3 regions of the Paenibacillus sp. P4_E11 genome follow, and region 3 is predicted to be linked to each of the others. Evidence: a T-box and tRNA genes for the amino acid it is inferred to sense, from the RefSeq annotation. Region 3 holds a T-box; the other regions hold tRNA genes.
The links. The T-box of region 3 lies ahead of AC1DWB_RS01265 (arginine--tRNA ligase). A T-box ahead of a tRNA ligase gene usually reads a tRNA of that ligase, here a tRNA-Arg.

Region 1 (2,272 bases), on a different contig from region 3:
GAAGCCATATTCGGTATGTTTCTTGATTTCCGCATACTCGAATGGTGTCAATAAAGAGCGTTTCGTAAGTATTTCCCGAGGTACCTTCAGGTTCCCGATGTCGTGAAGCAGGGCACTCAAGCTGAACGTATCCAAGTCTTCACCGGTGTAGCCTTCCACCATCCCGAGCTTTGTTGCATAGACGCATATGTTGATCGACTTCTGAATGAAACTCTGCTCATACACGTTTGATTGAAACACATTCATATTCATGAGCATAATCGTATCCTGATGCTGCAGATCATCAATGACCATACTTACGCTCTTGGAGCACAGTCGGTGTAACTGGCCGTTAGCGCTCTTAGCGTCATAACTCGTGCTTGCGACACGATCCAGGATGTGATGAAGCGTAGATCGTAGATTAACACGGGTTTCTTCTTTGATGAGATCTTCAATAATAATATCATCGGTTTGTGCATCCTCAATGTGAAGATACTCAATACCCATCTTGTGCAACTTATTAATCACATTCTGTGATAATACATACTGGTATCCGACTAAGATTTGTCCATCTCCGTTAAAGATAGGTTTGCCTAATCTCATGCCGGGTACACACAAATGAGTAGGAATTAGGCGCATGGCAGTAGTCCTTTCTCCTTACAAGTGTAGTTATCAAAACCCAAAATATCTATGCTCATTCCATTATCCCATACCTAATCTCGTAAGCTCTGTGTATTATATTACAAAAAAAATATGAAATTTGACACCTCTTTTTAGTCATTAAATCCTATAAATCCGGGTTATTATCCGTTTTTTTATAAAGATAGGACTTTTTACCCATTCAATCATCAAACATGATTCTGCTTTTTCCTGCTGCGAAAATGTGCTATAATGATTTTTGCTGCGTCCCCGTAGCTCAGTTGGATAGAGCGATAGTTTCCTAAACTATGCGTCGCGGGTTCGAATCCCGCCGCGGGACGCCATTTTTCATTAAAATCATACGATCCATCGCGAATTCTCCTACAGATCCTGAGGAGTTTTTTTGTGTTTGTTTTCGCGCACTCTTTTGCTTTTTATACGCCAGTTGGGCATACTTATGAATAAGTTCGAACCTATGGAAGGGATGAGAGGCTATGACCGATCATATTCAACTTGCTTATGAACAGGTTGGGGAAGGCCGCCCGCTTGTATTGGTACACGGCTTCTGTGGGAGCTCAGCCTATTGGAATAAAGTGCGGGAACCGCTTGGCTCCTCCTATTGTGTTATCACCCCTGATTTGCGCGGACACGGACGCTCAGAAGCACCCGATGTACCTTATACAATCGAAGGCATGGCCGATGATTTGGCTGATCTTATTCAACAGTTGCAATTGGACAAACCTGTATTGCTCGGCCACTCACTTGGCGGGTATGTAACCCTTGCCTTTGTGGAGAAGTATTCGCACTTACTGTCTGGTTTCGGCCTGATCCACTCAACAGCGTTCCCTGACAATGAACAAGGAAGGGCGAATCGTAACAAAGCGATTGCATCCATACAAGAGACAGGAATGGAGCCTTTCATTGACGGCTTAATTCCGAAGCTGTTCGCTCCGGAACATCTAGACACCATGTCGGATTCGGTTCAAGCAGCCAAACATATCGGGTATGCAACCTCGCCTGTAGGTGCTATTCATACGGCTGAAGCGATGAGAGATCGTGTGGATCGCCATCATGTGCTTCGTGAAGCTGCTCTCCCCATACTACTCGTTGCAGGGGGTAAGGATCTCATCATCCCGCTGGACAAAGCATTTTCTGTGCAAGGCGATCACATCTCACCCGTTCAATTGGAACAAGCCGGCCATATGAGCATGCAGGAGGCGCCGGACGCATTATCTCGAACTATAATCGAGTTTGTCCAGACCCGTTGTTAACGCACGATCGCAGTCAGCCAAAAGTAAAAGCAAAAAGGACCCTTGCGGGTCCTTTTCTGACGGTGGATGATAGATCGATCTGCCTGACCTTTTCTTCGTTAACCTCGGCAAGTTGCTGTTAGCCAACAACCTAATGTGTTACAAACACCCTATTGTGCGTTTGGCACATCCCTCCGCTTCCTAGTAAGAGGTAGAACACTGATCACTTTGTGACAATTCTGCTGAAGCATTCAACGGAACCACACCTCTCTTCACACCGTCAATTGTATTATGTCCTCAAGCTATCGTTTTATTCACACATTTTTTTGATTTCTTCATGGGCGAATCCGGCCTTACCCTTTCGCGTTGTTATGACGCGTATGATTCGCTTGCTTCGTCTTTTT
Region 2 (2,272 bases), on a different contig from region 3:
TCCTGTGCAGCGGCCTCGTCTGTAACGAGAACGTCGTTATGCCCGAATCTCATCACCGCGGCGATCGCCTCACCCTTACTGCGTCCACCTGCTACCGCAATTACGACTTCTGTATTCTGAATATCTTCGAGCCGCAAGCCAACGGTTGGCATCTTATGAACGACCTTACCTTGCCTGTCAAAATAGTAACCGAACGCTTCTGCAAGCGCGCCTTCTAGTTGCAAGCTCGCGATCGTCTGCGGATCAACCTTGCGCCGTTTGGCCATCACCATAGCATCTCCGATTCCGTGAACGACGATGCGACAATGGCGTATGACTTCAACCAGCTCTTGAATGGTCGCATCCTGCATCAGAGATTGATAGGCTTCTTCGCCAAGATGGTCGGGGACGTGCAGCAGCCGGTATTGGCCGCCAGTCTTCTTGGCCATCGTCGAGGCAATCGTATTAGCCTGAAGCTCGACGCTCTCTCCGAGCCCACCACGTGCCGGAACGAATAAGCCGCCCTTGAGCGTAGATGCGCCAGTAAGGAACCCCGCGATCTCTGCTAATGTCGAACCACCCGTTACGGCGATGACATCGTCCTTGGTCGCATACTTGCGAAGTGCTGCTGCACCTGCACGACCGAGCTCCTTCTTAGTGAACACCGAGTGATCCCAATCGCCGGGAACGACTACAACATGATTCAGGCCAAAGCGCTGTTTCAATTGTTCCTCGAGGTCAGACAGCCCGAACAAGTCCTTGATCAGCGGTTCCATATCGTCGAGCAATCTTCGTCCGCTCTCGCTCAGCTTCATGCCTGAGGCCTCAGACTCCAGCAGACCTTGCTCCCTGAGAAAATCGACCTCAGCACGCAGCACCCGCTCCGTCAAATCGAGATTGGCCGCTAACGTGCGACGTCCGATTGAACCGGAAATGTGAATATGGTGCAGAATGGAGTACCGCTTCTTCAACACATCGGTCAAGTCCGGCAAAAGTTGTTTCTGTATGTCGAGGATTTGCCTCATGGCAATCGTCACTCCTGCTTCAGACTTGCTATCGCGAGACATGCATTGGGACTCATTACGTCCCGCATAAACATTTTGTGTCCCGCTTATATTTTCATTATAGTCATATTTACAGACAATTGCAACTCGTTTACGGACCCATTCGGGCCCATTTACAAACTCTTGATTTTTGTTCCGATATACACTATAATAATTTTTGCTGCACAAAAAGTTTATATGATGCGCTCGTGGTCCAAAGGATATGACGTAGGCCTCCGGAGCCTGAGATCGAGGTTCAATTCCTCGCGAGCGCGCCACTTACCTTTTCCATCGATTACATACCCAGACGTCCCGAGAAGATCGGAGACGTTTTTATTTTGAATAACGTTTGACCTTCCTTGACCTTTGACGTTTTTTTCGATATGATGGGTTTAATTCCAATTCAATTTGGAGCATACTTGTTCCATAAAGGAGGCATTGCCATGAGTTTTATTCCAATGGTTGTCGAACCGGATGCACGAGGAGAACGCGCTTACGACATCTACTCCCGTCTGCTGAAGGACCGCATTATTTTTCTAGGTACGCCTGTCAATGATGCCGTGGCGAATGCGATTATTGCGCAATTGCTGTTCTTAGCGGCCCAAGATCCGGATAAAGATATTTCCTTGTACATCAACAGTCCTGGCGGTTCCATAACGGCGGGCATGGCTATCTTCGATACGATGCAATTCATCAAACCCGATGTGTCGACTATCTGCGTAGGTATGGCAGCTTCGATGGGCGCATTCCTGCTCGCAGCCGGCGCCAAAGGCAAACGACACGCTCTGCCTAACAGCGAAGTTATGATCCATCAGCCGCTCGGCGGCGCCGAAGGTCAAGCTAGCGATATCGAGATTCGCGCCAAGCGGATCATCAAGCTGCGCGACAAGCTGAACGGTATTCTTGCGGAACGCACAGGCCAGCCGCTATCTCGGATCGACAAGGACACCGACCGCGACTACTTCATGAGTGCGCAAGAAGCGGTAGAATACGGCTTGATTGATAAGGTCGTTACATCGATTTAATATGTACCCCTGAAGTCAGAAGCTGTTCTCTTTCTAGAGACAGCTTCTTTTTTTGTATGGACAGCAAAAACGCCGTCTGCCCCAAAGGAGACAAACGGCGTATACAACTTCTACTTCACATCATCCAGTGGATAAAAGATCAGGTCCATCGGGAATGCCGACCCTGCCGGTGGAATGAACTCAATATCGAGCGACGGCTCAGTCCCGTCCGTTCGATACAGCACC
Region 3 (2,272 bases):
CGCTTCAAGCGCCTGCTTCACCATCGCTTGCGGGTATTGCTGCCGATGGTCGATCACGTTCAGCACGATGTCCGCGCGCCCGAACCGCTTGTTCACTCCCTGCACGGAAGCTGTGGTCCACAGCCCGTCGGTAGCGAAACGGGTATAAGTGAATGACTGGTCCAACAGTCCGAATTTCCATAAGTGGTAGGCGATATCTTTGGCAGTGTATGTCAGGATACCATTCGAACGGACTAGAACCTTGTCGGCCTGATGATCAGTATCCGATGCCGCTTCAGAGGCAGCTGTACCTTCGGTCGAGTGTTTGCCGCTTGAAGCTTCGTTTGAAGCTTGGCTCGTGCCCGTGCTTGATTCGAGCGCTGCACCCTCTGCTCCCCCTCCCTGTCTCAACACCCAGCAACCGGCTAGCTTACCTTCCTCCACTTGGGTAAATGCTGCTGTTTCCTTCAATTTGGCGAACGCCGCTGCCCAGAATCCTTGACGCACCAGATGGCTCTCCCATACAAGCACATCGTAACGAATGCCGAACTGACGCATCTCCGCCGTATGTTCCCGTACAATTTTCTCCGCGACCAACTCCCCCAGCCATGCCGTACTCGAATGTCCCTGTTCCAGTTCGTGCAGAACACGAGTCCGTTCCTCCGTCAGGGCAGGATTGGCGGAGTAAGCTTTATTAATCGTGGCATATGTGTCCCAGCAAAAATCGCCAAACCGCTGATGCTCCTTATGGCTGCCGGTATGCAGCAAACCAACCACCGTATCAGCCAACTGATTGCCCAAGTCGTCGATATAGTTATGGACCTCCACCCGGTAACCAATCCGTTTGTATAGTCTAGCCAACGTGTCACCGATACAGGAGTTGCGTAAATGTCCGATGTGGGCCGCCTTGTTCGGATTGATCGAAGTGTGCTCGATCACGACCTTGAGCGCAGACTTGTCTTCAACGGTAGCCTCGTTACCTTTGCCGCCTTCCTGCTCTGCGTCCTGAATTGCCGACCATTCGGCCCAATTATGCCAGTTCAGGCGCATATTGATGAAGCCAGGAGGCACCGCCTCCACCGTGTCGAGTAAGCCCCCGATGCTGCCACTCGCCTGCAGGCTGTCTCTGATCGCTGCTGCAATCTGCAGCGGCGGCCTCCGCAGCGACTTGGCCAGCAGCATGGCCACATTCGTCGCATAATCGCCGTGCTCATCGTGTGCGGGATGTTCCACCAGCACCTGCAAGCCATGCGGCCACGAATGCCCCGCTTCCTGCAGCAGTTGATTCGCATGCTCGCGCACGGCAGTTGCTATCGTTTCTTTGATCGTATGCATGTCGTCGTACCTCCCTGATTTATCCCACAGAAACAGCAAAAAGCCCTCGTCTCTAATAACAAGAGACGAGAGCTTGAACTCCCGCGGTACCACTCTTCGTGCCAAGCCATTCCTGCGCCTGACCACCTTAACCAGCATAACGGCCTGCAACCGGATTGTCCTATTGAACCGCGACTCGTTCGCCGCGCTCGTTCAGACCATCATCTCCCGGGTCCGCTTCCGCATTGGCTCCATACCGGCTCCCACCTGCCCCGGCTCGCTTGAACGCAACACCAACACGTACTGTCCCAATCACTGATTGAATATTAGCACTATTCTTACAGATCGTCCCCCTCCTGTCAAGTGGCCTTCTTTGGTTAGCGATTTATGCGTGGCTTGTGGAGGTGCGGCTTGTGAGCGCACTTAGTCATTAAACTAAACGGGCAGTTTAACGCAGTACGAGATGAATCACTGACATACGTTGTCAGCATAATGCCTGTATAATTTCCTTATGTAAAGACAAATAAGTCAATACTCAATTCATTGCCCTATGATGGTATTGAATTAATTCAGCAGTTAGGAGGGAAAAGATGAGTAAACGATTAGAAACGAATGTAGAGGGATGCTTCTTTGTGAATTCAGCATGCATTGGTTGTACTATTTGTTGGCAGTTAGCACCAAATGTGTTCGCCGAAGTAAATAGACTGTCGGCAGTCATACACCAGCCGGAGTTATCGGAGGATAAGCGAAAAGCATTTCAGGCTCTGTTGGCTTGCCCTACCGCTGCTATCGGAAGCAGAGAGAAAGATGGAATCGCTCAGGCAATTAATGATTTTCCACTTTTGATTGCAGAAAATGTGTATTATTGCGGCTTTTCTTCGGCTAGGTCATACGGGGGGAGCAGTTATTAAATTGTGCATCCTGATGGAAACTGGCTCATAGATTCGCCACGATTATACGCCAAACGATTTGGGGCTAA

Region 1: it has a tRNA-Arg gene. The T-box ahead of AC1DWB_RS01265 (arginine--tRNA ligase) is inferred to sense a tRNA for this amino acid. The anticodon was not compared.
Region 2: it has a tRNA-Arg gene. The T-box ahead of AC1DWB_RS01265 (arginine--tRNA ligase) is inferred to sense a tRNA for this amino acid. The anticodon was not compared.

The regions. Positions count from the first base shown of each region.
Region 1 is NZ_JBFUIX010000034.1:57,228-59,499, forward strand. It holds gene AC1DWB_RS15155 (HD-GYP domain-containing protein) at 1-582, opposite strand, end outside; tRNA gene AC1DWB_RS15160 (tRNA-Arg) at 885-962, shown strand; gene AC1DWB_RS15165 (alpha/beta fold hydrolase) at 1,113-1,889, shown strand.
Region 2 is NZ_JBFUIX010000039.1:9,857-12,128, forward strand. It holds gene AC1DWB_RS16245 (sugar-binding transcriptional regulator) at 1-1,004, opposite strand, end outside; tRNA gene AC1DWB_RS16250 (tRNA-Arg) at 1,226-1,300, shown strand; gene clpP (ATP-dependent Clp endopeptidase proteolytic subunit ClpP) at 1,466-2,047, shown strand; gene AC1DWB_RS16260 (stalk domain-containing protein) at 2,158-2,272, opposite strand, start outside.
Region 3 is NZ_JBFUIX010000002.1:67,780-70,051, forward strand. It holds gene AC1DWB_RS01265 (arginine--tRNA ligase) at 1-1,314, opposite strand, end outside; T-box leader at 1,373-1,618, opposite strand; gene AC1DWB_RS01270 (ferredoxin) at 1,884-2,204, shown strand; gene AC1DWB_RS01275 (MBL fold metallo-hydrolase) at 2,208-2,272, shown strand, end outside.